Regions from separate parts of the Nonomuraea africana genome, predicted to be linked through region 3. Evidence: riboswitches for the same ligand, from Rfam matches in the RefSeq annotation. Region 3 holds a riboswitch; each other region holds the start of a gene.

What was found. Region 3 has a riboswitch for cyclic di-AMP ahead of H4W81_RS47670 (C40 family peptidase). Riboswitches for the same ligand answer to the same signal wherever they lie in the genome.
Region 1: linked by a shared signal. The riboswitch ahead of H4W81_RS21635 (C40 family peptidase) and the one ahead of H4W81_RS47670 (C40 family peptidase) in region 3 are both predicted to bind cyclic di-AMP.
Region 2: linked by a shared signal. The riboswitch ahead of H4W81_RS09000 (CHAP domain-containing protein) and the one ahead of H4W81_RS47670 (C40 family peptidase) in region 3 are both predicted to bind cyclic di-AMP.

What each region holds. Positions count from the first base shown of each region.
Region 1 covers NZ_JADBEF010000001.1:4,580,926-4,584,193, reverse strand. Annotated here, with positions in the region: gene H4W81_RS21640 (LysR family transcriptional regulator) at 1-732, opposite strand, end outside; cyclic di-AMP (ydaO/yuaA leader) riboswitch at 1,075-1,217, shown strand; gene H4W81_RS21635 (C40 family peptidase) at 1,381-1,806, shown strand; gene H4W81_RS21630 (hypothetical protein) at 1,879-2,679, shown strand; gene H4W81_RS21625 (M48 family metallopeptidase) at 2,676-3,268, shown strand, end outside.
Region 2 covers NZ_JADBEF010000001.1:1,955,411-1,958,678, forward strand. Annotated here, with positions in the region: gene H4W81_RS08990 (BlaI/MecI/CopY family transcriptional regulator) at 345-734, shown strand; gene H4W81_RS08995 (M56 family metallopeptidase) at 737-1,651, shown strand; cyclic di-AMP (ydaO/yuaA leader) riboswitch at 1,781-1,949, shown strand; gene H4W81_RS09000 (CHAP domain-containing protein) at 1,977-2,750, shown strand; gene H4W81_RS09005 (TetR/AcrR family transcriptional regulator) at 2,844-3,268, opposite strand, start outside.
Region 3 covers NZ_JADBEF010000001.1:5,982,431-5,985,698, forward strand. Annotated here, with positions in the region: gene H4W81_RS28435 (branched-chain amino acid aminotransferase) at 1-48, opposite strand, end outside; gene H4W81_RS28440 (3-isopropylmalate dehydrogenase) at 211-1,263, opposite strand; cyclic di-AMP (ydaO/yuaA leader) riboswitch at 1,362-1,506, shown strand; gene H4W81_RS47670 (C40 family peptidase) at 1,519-2,187, shown strand.

The DNA.
Region 1 (3,268 bases), 1.4 Mb from region 3:
GGCGATCGACGGGTAGAGCATCACGCCGACGCCCGCGGCGACCAGGCCCTGACGGCCGTTCCAGTCGTCGCACAGGTGGGTGATCCGCGGCGCCCCTCCCATCGCGGCAGACAGCTCGGAGATCGGGCCGAGGCAGTCGGGGTGGGTGCCGTCGATCCACGGCTCACCGGACAGGTCGGCCAGCCGTACCTGCTCCTGCGCGGCGAGGGGATGGCCGGCGGGCAGGGCCACCATCGGCTCGTCGTCGAACAGGAAGAGCAGGTCGAGCCCCGGGTCGGGGGCGGCGTCCCACGAGGTGACCAGCGCGACGTCGGCCGCGCCTGCCAGCACGCCCGAGCCGCCGTGTTCGCCCACGGTGAGCGACAGTTCGACGTCGGGGTGGGTGGCGGTGAAGCGGCGGAAGCTCTCCGGCACGAACCTGGTGGCCGCGCTGGGGAAGGCGGTCACGCGCACGCTGCCGCTCTCGGCGGTGGCGAAGGCGCGCAGCCGGGTCTCGAACAGGCTCATCCCGTCGACCACGGCCGCGGCCTGCTCGATGGCGGCCAGGCCCGCCTCGGTCGGCTGCACGCCCCTGGGGCGGCGGTGGAAGAGCCTGACGCCCGTACGGCGCTCCAGGGTGGCGATCTGACGCGAGACGGCGGGCTGGGTCATCGACAGGGCCTCGGCCGCGGCGGAGAAGGAGCCGCGCCGGCCGACCTCCAGCAGGACGCGCAGGGACCACAGATCAGGCATGCGAAGAGTTTATGGCTACGCGGCAACACCCCTCGTTCGGCTGATGTTAATGGTGTGACGAAAGTGACGAATGGGACCTGACAGCGCGGGGTAACACGAGGTGTGAGAAGCGTCACAACGGACACCTGGAACGTTCGATGGAGCTGTGGGTTGTCTCCTGACAGCCACCCGTCGACGATCTTTACTCCTTTACTTCGGCTTTGCCTGCCCTTGGTGAGGCGGGTACCTTCTCGCATCGCGGCGACCAAGCCATGGCGCCGCCACGTCCGCCGGCCCCTCTGCGGCCGGTGTGCACACATAACGATCCGCTGGTCCCCGCGCCGAACCCCCCATTGAGCGTGCGCGGTGGACCCGCCGAGTCCGTGCGGCATGGAGCACGGAGCCGGGGACCCGAGCACCTGGGGTGAGTCCGGCCTTCGGGCCGGTAGGGCGACTTCCACGCCCGAACCCGTCAGCTAACCCGGTAGGCATTCGTGGAAGATCCAAGGAGACGTTCTGTCTACCCCCGTTAACAAGACCCGTCTGTCCTGCCTTGCCCTGAGTGGCGTCATGGTCGCGATGGGAGGAGCCGTCCTCCACGCACCAGCCGCTCACGCGTCCCCCGCCAAGGCGAGCGCGGTGCGGACGGCCGTGGTGAAAGTCGGCGCTGTGAAAGCCGGCGCTGTGAAGGCCGGTGTGGTAAAGAGCGCCGCCGCGAAGGCGGCGCGGCAGAAGATGAGGGCGGCCAAGGCCGTCGACGTGGCGAAGAAGCAGGTGGGCGACCCCTACCGCTACGGCGGCACGGGGCCTGGCTCCTTCGACTGCTCGGGCCTGGTGCAGTACGCCTGGGCCAAGGCGGGCATCAGGATTCCGCGCGTGACGCACAGCCAGTACGCACGCATCAAGAAGAAGGTCTCCTGGCGCAGCCTCAAGCCCGGTGACCTGATGTTCTTCCGCGGCAAGGGCCATGTCGGCATGTACGTCGGCAAGGGCAGGATGATCCACTCGCCGAGCACGGGCAAGACGGTGCGGATCGAGAAGATCAACGGCTGGCGGAAGGCCTCCTTCGCCGGCGCGGTCCGTCCCGGCGCGTAGGCGCACGCGCGGAGAGCCCCGTCCATCCCCCTCCGGACGGGGCTTTCCGCTGTCCGGGCTAGCATCGCTGCCGTGGTGACCCGCAGAACCCTGCTGGCGGCCGCGCTGGCCGGCACGGTGCCTGCGTCGGCCGGTCCGCTCGTGCCGCCCGAGGCGCGTGGCCTGTGGGAGTCGGGCGTCACGTTCGCGTACGGCACGCGCTCGCTCGCCCTCGGCCATCACGCCCCCGCCGCACTGCTTCGCGACCTCGCGGCGCGGGCCGACGCCGCGGGCCGTACCGTCACGGCGGTTCTGCGGCGGGCCGTACGGCCGGTGGTCGTGGTGCCCGCGACGACCGCGGAGGCGGCGGCGCTGGCGGGCACCGGCTCGGTCGAGGGACTGGCCGCGCTGGCGTCGGAGGGCCGGGTGATCGTCGTGCCGGGCGCCTTCGCGCGCCTGACCCCGGTGGGCCGCGACGTCGTGCTCGCCCACGAGCTCACCCACGTGGCCGCCGGCACGTACGGGCGTCCTGTGTGGCTGAGGGAGGGCTTCGCCGACTACGTCGGCTACCTCGGTTCCGGGCTGGACGTCCACGTCGCGGCGGCGGAGCTGGCCGCCGAGGTGCGGTCGGGTCGGGCGGCCACCCGGCTGCCCGCCGACGGCGACTTCGCTCCGGGCTCGCCCCGGCTCGCGCAGGTCTACCAGGAGTCGTGGCTCGCCTGCCGCCTGATCGCCACCCGCTACGGCGAGCGGGCGCTTGCGGCCCTCTACGATCGGGCAGCGGGGCGCGATCTCGCCCAGGCGCTGCGCCCCCTTGGCCTGTCGGTCACGGCGCTGACCGGCCTGTGGCGCGAGTATGTGCGGGACGAGCTGACGGCGAGGGGACACGGATGAGCTGGCTGGACCGGCGGGCGGGCATCGCGCTGGCGCTGCTGGGCGCGCTGATCGTCGTGGTGGTCGTGGTCACCACTCCCTGGGAGACGATGTCGGGCGCGCCCTCCGTGCCGCCCGATCCTTCGAGGGACTTCACCGCCGCCCAGATCGCCCGCTCGCAGGCCTTCGACGCGGCCATCAGCGTGCCGTCGTATCTGTCGCTCGGCCTGACCGTGCTCTTCGCGGGCGTGCTGGTGGCCACCCCCTGGGGCGCCCGCCTGCTGGCCAGGCTGAAGGGGCCGTGGTGGCTGCGGGTCGTGCTCGGCGTCGTGGTGCTCACGGCGGTGGTCGAGCTGCTGCGCTGGCCGCTCGGCGTCTGGTTCGAAGGCCAGCTGCGCGACTTCGGCCTGTCCACCCAGAACTGGGTGAGCTGGACCGGTGACCGGCTGAAGTCCATCGGGGTGCGGGTCGCGATCATGTCGATCATGGTGCTGGCGGTCGTCGCGCTGGCCCGCAGGTTCGCGCGGTGGTGGATCCCCGCCGCGGTGGGCGCCTTCGCACTGACCGTGGGCACGTCCTTCGTCTATCCCGTCGTCTTCGAGCCGATCTT
Region 2 (3,268 bases), 4.0 Mb from region 3:
ACTTGGAGGAAGAGATCGTCCAAGGACGTCGCGCGGTCTCGGCAAGATGGAGCGCCACGCACTGCGTGGCGCTTTCAGCTCCACAAACTACGTAAGAGGTACATAAAACGCAAAGGGTTCATCAACGTCGCCGACCGAAACCCCCTCGTGAGCTGCTGTTCGGCGATCCAAACTTTACCTTCGGCGGTACTCTCCACCGGCCCACGGGGTGCATCAGCCCGCTGTGATCGTTCGGAGGCGTTTCACGCCCCCATACGGACATATTTGTGGCGGCATGATTGCTTCTGAGACCCTCGGTAACAGTCATGAGGGCGCAGCGAAGGGCCATGGGAGAGTGACGGGTGATGGCGGAGTTCGGCCCGCTTGAGCAGGCAATCATGGAAGCACTGTGGACGGCGAACGGGCCGCTCCTGATCCGCGAACTGCTCGATCAGATCAACCGCGGAAGGGACAAACCTCTCGCCTACACCACGGTTCAGACAGTCACCGACAGGCTCGCCCGGAAGGGCTTCGTCACTCGCAGGCCCGTGGGGATCGCCATCGCCTACACGGCCGTGGCCAGCCGCGAGGAACATGTCGTGGCAGTCATGCTCGAGGCGCTGGCCAACCTGCCGGAGCGAGGGCCTGCTCTCGCCAGATTCGCCGAGAGCGTCGACCCTGACGACGCCCAACGACTTCTCGACGCCCTCACGTACCGCTCGTCGGACATCAACGAAAAGCGTGAGGCGCCGTGACGATGATCGTCGCCGGCCTGGTCGTCGCCCTATATTTGATCAGCCAGTGGGCGGGGCCGGTCCTCGCGCGTGCCACATGGCCCTCTCGTCGGCCGGCGACGGCTGTGGTTCTGTGGGTGAGCCTCCTCGCCGCCATGGCCGTTGTTTTGCTCACCTTGACGCTCATGATTCTCGCCTGGCCGCCGGGACCGCTGCACAGGTGGTTCGAGCACCTGCGTTCCTGTATGCCAGGTCACACTCATGTCGGAGAACTGGCCGCATTAGCCGTCGCGGTGGTGGGTGGTGGCTGGCTCCTGCTGGCCGCGTGGCGAGGGATGACCCGCGTCAGCCGTACGGTCACCGAACGACGGCGACACCACGAGATGGTTCAGCTGATCGCGCGGTATCCCGACAGCCCCAGGGACGTCTGCCTCATCGAGCATCCCTTCGCGCTCATCTACTGCCTGCCGAGGCGGGCGCGGCCGATCGTGATGACCACCGGTCTGCTGAAGCAACTGGACGGCGCGCAGGTGGAGGCTGTACTGGAGCACGAACGGTGCCATCTCCAGCACCGTCATCACCTGGTGCTCGCCGTCGCGGACGCCATGCGCACGGCACTTCCGTGGTCGGCGACCGTGAAGCACGCCGTGACCGAGCTCTCAACGCTGGTCGAGATGGTGGCGGACGACGCGGCCGTCCGGCGGTGCGGGGTGGCCCCGGTCGTCGACGCGCTCCACCGGCTCACTCCCGTGACGGGACCGACCGGGAGTCTGGGGGCGGGTGACGAGTCGGGGCGGCGGATGAAGCAACGAATCGCTCGACTTGAGGCAGGCCGTGGGCAGGCTCGCCACCCCGGCCCGAGAGCCGTGCTCCTGCTGTCCCTGGCAACTCTGTCCGGCGTCCTGCTCGCCGCCGTTGCCCTGCACCTTCCCTGTTGACAGCGAGTAAGCGGCCAAGCAGCGATTGGTAGATCTTTTGTGCCTATTGCTGCGGTTTGGTCAAGGAATCGCTACCTTCCTCCTACATCGCACGTACTGATCGGCGACTTGCCTTCACCCCCGAGGGCGGCCGGTCGGCCGCCGAATCCCAGCGGTGACGGGCACGCCCGTCACGGGAACCGGGGACCCACTTGGCGTGGAGCGATCCATGCCCGGGGTGAATCCACCATGCGTGGTGGTAGGGCGACTCCTGGCCCGAACCCGTCAGCTAACCCGGTAGGCGGTGAAGGAGAAAGGGCCATTCCCCCACCTCATGCCATCAATCGTGGAAGGGCTGCTTGAGGCTGCCCAAAAGGATCTCGGTTACCGGGAACAGAGCAACGGCTACACCAAGTTCGGCGACTGGTACTACGCCAACGTGGACCAGAGCGACTCCTACTTCAAGACCGCGCCTTGGTGCGACATGTTCATCACCTGGGCCGCCCATCAGGCCGGTGTCCAGGAGTACGTCGGAGAGTTCGCGTCCACCGTCGACCACGCGAAGTGGTTCAAGCAGCAGGGCGCGTGGAGCGACCAGCCCGAACCCGGGGCCCTCGTCTTCTATGACTGGTCCGGCTCGGACAGCGTCGAAGGCATCGACCATGTCGGAATCGTCGAGCGGGTGGACGGAGCCAAGATCTTCACGATCGAGGGCAACGTCGACCGGGTGTGGCTCAAGCGCAAGGAGCGCGATCAGAGCAAGGTCGTCGGCTACGGCCTGCCTCGGAAGGTGCAGGAGAACAGCGGCGCGCTCGACGAGGTCGTCGCCGAAGAAGGCGAGGGCGCTGCGGTCGGCGCAGCACCCTCACCCCCGGTGAAGGCCCCACCGGTGCAGAACGTGTCCGCATCGGCGCAACAAGCGTTCGTCAACGTGACGTCGGCGAGCTCCAGCGGGCTTCCGCAGATTCAGGACGCGACCGCGCCGGCCGCCGTGCTCGTCGCTCTGCTGTGCACCGCTGTGGTCGTCAAGCGCGTCCGGGACAGGCAATCGGCTCAGGTGGCGGCGGCGGTTGGCCGACACCGCCGACCAGCCGGGCGGCACCGGGGATTGCTCGCATAGGGTTCCTTCTCCGGTCGGGCCTCACGGCCCGGCCGGAGAAACCCTCGAAGGACAGGCCTGCTGTCTACGTGTCATGTTGCGCGAAGATCCGTCCTAGCCGCGTGGAGAGACGCCCTCGGTGAGGGCGGTGGCGACCTTGCGTATGCGCTCGCGGAGATCCGGGGCATGGGGACCGCGAGTGAGCAGGAGCTGGTGCGCCGCACCCACCAGCGCGAGCGCCAGCGACTCGGTGTCTGCCTCGGCCGCGATCCTGCCGTGCTCCTTCTCTGCCTTCAGGTAGGCGGCGAATGCGCGCTCGCTGGCGTCGATCTCGAGGGTTCCTTGGCTGAGCGCCTCGCCCAGGTGGCTGAGGATCGCCGGCCTGGCCATCGCCAGGCCGGCGAGGGCCAGCAGATTGCCCGTGAGCAGGGTCTCGATGGCTGACATCAGGTTGTCCACGACGTCGCCGGTGCCCGCGAGGGTCGTGAGAGCCGACAGGGCCGCCCCCGCCTTGCCTGCTCGGTCGAGAAACAGCTCGG
Region 3 (3,268 bases):
GTGGTCGGAGAGCTGCACATCGAAGCTGAGCTTCTGAGCGGTGGTCATGACGGAAATCCTTCTCTTTTCGCGAGATTTGCCCTGAGTCCATTTTGCGCTGGACCGGGTAACGGGAACCTACAGCAAACGCCTGGCGGTTCTCGCTGGCCGCCAGGCGTTGGTTGAGCACCGGCGGCCGCTTGGCCGCCGGGCTGGGGGTGCACACGACGGTCAGGCGCCGCCGGATACTCGTGCGGTGATGTCGTCACCGATCTCGTGCGTGGTACGGCCGGTCCAGCCGGTCAGACGCTCCACGATGTCGTCGGCGACGGCCTGCTCGACGCGGGCGGCCTCCTCGGCCAGGCCGAGGTGGTCGAGCATCATGGCGACCGACAGGATGGTCGCCGTCGGGTCGGCCTTGCCCTGCCCCGCGATGTCGGGGGCGCTGCCGTGAACCGGCTCGAACATGCTCGGCGCGGTGCGCTCGGGGTTGATGTTGCCGCTCGCCGCCAGTCCGATGCCGCCGGCGATGGCGGCGCCGATGTCGGTGATGATGTCGCCGAAGAGGTTGTCGGTGACGATCACGTCGAAGCGCTCGGGCTGGTTGACGAAGAACATCGAGGCCGCGTCGATGTGCTGGTAGTCGGTGGTGACCTCGGGGAAGTCGGCCGCGACCCTGTTGACCGTGCGCTGCCACAGGTCACCGGCGTAGGTGAGGACGTTGGTCTTGTGGACCAGCGTGAGCTTCTTGCGCGGACGCTCGGCGGCCCTGGCGAAGGCGTAGCGGACCACGCGCTCGACGCCGAAGGCGGTGTTGAGCGACTCCTGGGTGGCGATCTCGTGAGGAGTGCCGCGGCGCAGGACGCCGCCGGCTCCCGCATAGAGGCTCTCGGTGCCCTCGCGGACGACGAGCATGTCGATGTCCCCGGGGAGGGTGTCGGCGAGCGGGGTCTCCACGCCGGGGTAGAGCTTGACCGGACGCAGGTTGACGTAGTGGTCGAGCTCGAAGCGGAGGCGCAGCAGGAGGTCGCGCTCGAGGATGCCGGGCGGCACACTGGGGTCGCCGATCGCGCCGAGCAGGATGGCGTCGTAGCCGCGCAGCTCCTGAAGGACCTCGTCGCTCAGGGTCTCCCCGGTGGCGTGGTAGCGGGTGGCGCCCAGATCGTAGTGAGTAGCATCGATCTTGGCGCCGACCGCCTCCAGGACCTTGAGCCCTTCGGCGACGACCTCGGTGCCGATCCCGTCACCGGGAATGACGGCCAGACGAATGTTGCGCGACTCCATGGCCGGTACCTTACCGGGTCGTCTCGCTGGACGAACACCTGATCTCACCTTCCGGACATCTGGTTTGTCCGTATTGCGGTGGTTTGACCCTTTCGTTAGAGTCCGTTGGGCCTAATCCGTTGCGGCGTTCGCACGGAGCCGGGGACCCACTTCCCCCTGGGGCGAATCGGCGTCCCCACGCCGTAGGGCGGCTTCCACGCCCGAGCCCGTCAGCTAACCCGGTCGGCCACCTGGAAGGACAGTCCCCTGTCTCGCATGGTCACGACCGCGCTCGTTTGCGGTCTTCTCACCACAGGAGCCCTCGTCACGGCCTCCCCCGCCGTCGCCGACACCCCCGGCTCCGACGCCCCCCTCATCCTCGCCCCCGGCCTGGACCTCGGCTCCCGCACCCCCGCGAGCCCCGGCGTCGTCAAGGTCTCGGATCCCGCCAAGGGCACCACCATCACGGGCGCCGACGTCAGGAAGGCGCTCACCAAGCAGCAGCCCACTCCCGCCTGGCGGATCGCCCTCTCGTTCGCGATGGACAAGCGCGGCACGCCGTACGTCTGGGGCGGCACGGGCTCCCGCGGCTACGACTGCTCGGGCCTGATGCTGCGAGCCTACGAGAAGGCGGGCATCGAACTGCCCAGGGTGGCCGCCGACCAGTACCGGGCCTTCTCCCGGAAGATCGCTTGGAACGATCTACGCCCTGGTGACCTGGTCTTCTTCAGCAGCCTCGGTCACGTCGGCATGATCTCCAGACCCGGATACATGGTCCACGCTCCCCGCTCGGGTGACGTGGTGAAGGAGGAGGAGCTCAGCGCCTGGCGCCGGAGGGCGTTCGTCGGCGCCGTCCGTCCCGATCCGAAGGGGGTGGCGATGGCGGCGGAGCAGGCGAAGGCCAGGCAGGAGCCCGCCCCGGCGATGCTGACCGCCACCCTGTAGTCCCACCGTCCCCCCTGCGCCCTGGTCACCACGACAGCACGCAGGGGGGACGCCGCTCTTGGAGGAGCACACCCTCGCGGCCACCCGACCCACCAGAGGGCACGCCAGCGGGGTCACCTGGCGATCGGGGCACTGCGGCGGCCATCAAGGGACGCCCGCCGCTCGACCTTCTGAACGACTGCCGCTTGGGTTCACGGGCACTCGGTCGATCATCGGCTGAGGTGTCGCTGTTCACACGGGGGATATCGCCGTGCTCACCGCGGGGGCGCGGTCAGCGGTGTGAGATCTCCCCGGTGGAGCAGGGGGACCTCCACCGAGGACATCCCGGTTCAGCGAGGGGATGGTGCGCCGCCGTTGTCCCTGCGGTCCAGCGCCGTCTGGACGGCCTCCGCCGCCTCTTCCTCGGTGTCTTCCGCACGGTTCCATGGATACATGTCGTACACGTGGCTCATCTCGTTTCGCGGACGCGATTGGCTCGGACATCGGATCCCGGTCGCGAATCCGACCGGGCCTGAGCTCGTGCGGTCCGGATCACGGACCGGACGAAGGGGACTTAAGGCCGACGCAACGCCGCGCACCGCGACGGGTCGCCGACCTGCCCTAACAGGCCCCGTCGCGGCAGGTAATAAGTACGAGTACCCAGCGCATCTCTACCAAAGTACCTGGCACGATCCATGCTGTCTCGCTGGACGTCCAAACATCTCACGATATGAGACGCCGTTGCGGCGGCGCGGCGGCGCTCCCCGAGGAGCGTCCCCTGGACGGACGGGGGCGGTGAGCGCGGAGGCGCTTAGTGGGGCTTGCCGTACGGGCCGGAAGAACACCCAGCCAAGCACCGAACGCCCGCCAGCGAACCGAACGCCCGGCCACGCACAGAACGACCGTCTGAGGACCACGCGCCAACCGAGAAGGCACGCCACACGGAAGCCTGAAGCGCGGACCACACGGAGACCAAGAAGCCCACACCACGTGAGAAGCGCACGCCACCCGGAAACCAGAAGCCCGTGAGAAGAACGCCACGCGCAAAACAGCGAAACGCCCTCTCGCGGGGCTGCGGGAGGGCGTTTCGCGACAGGTGCCG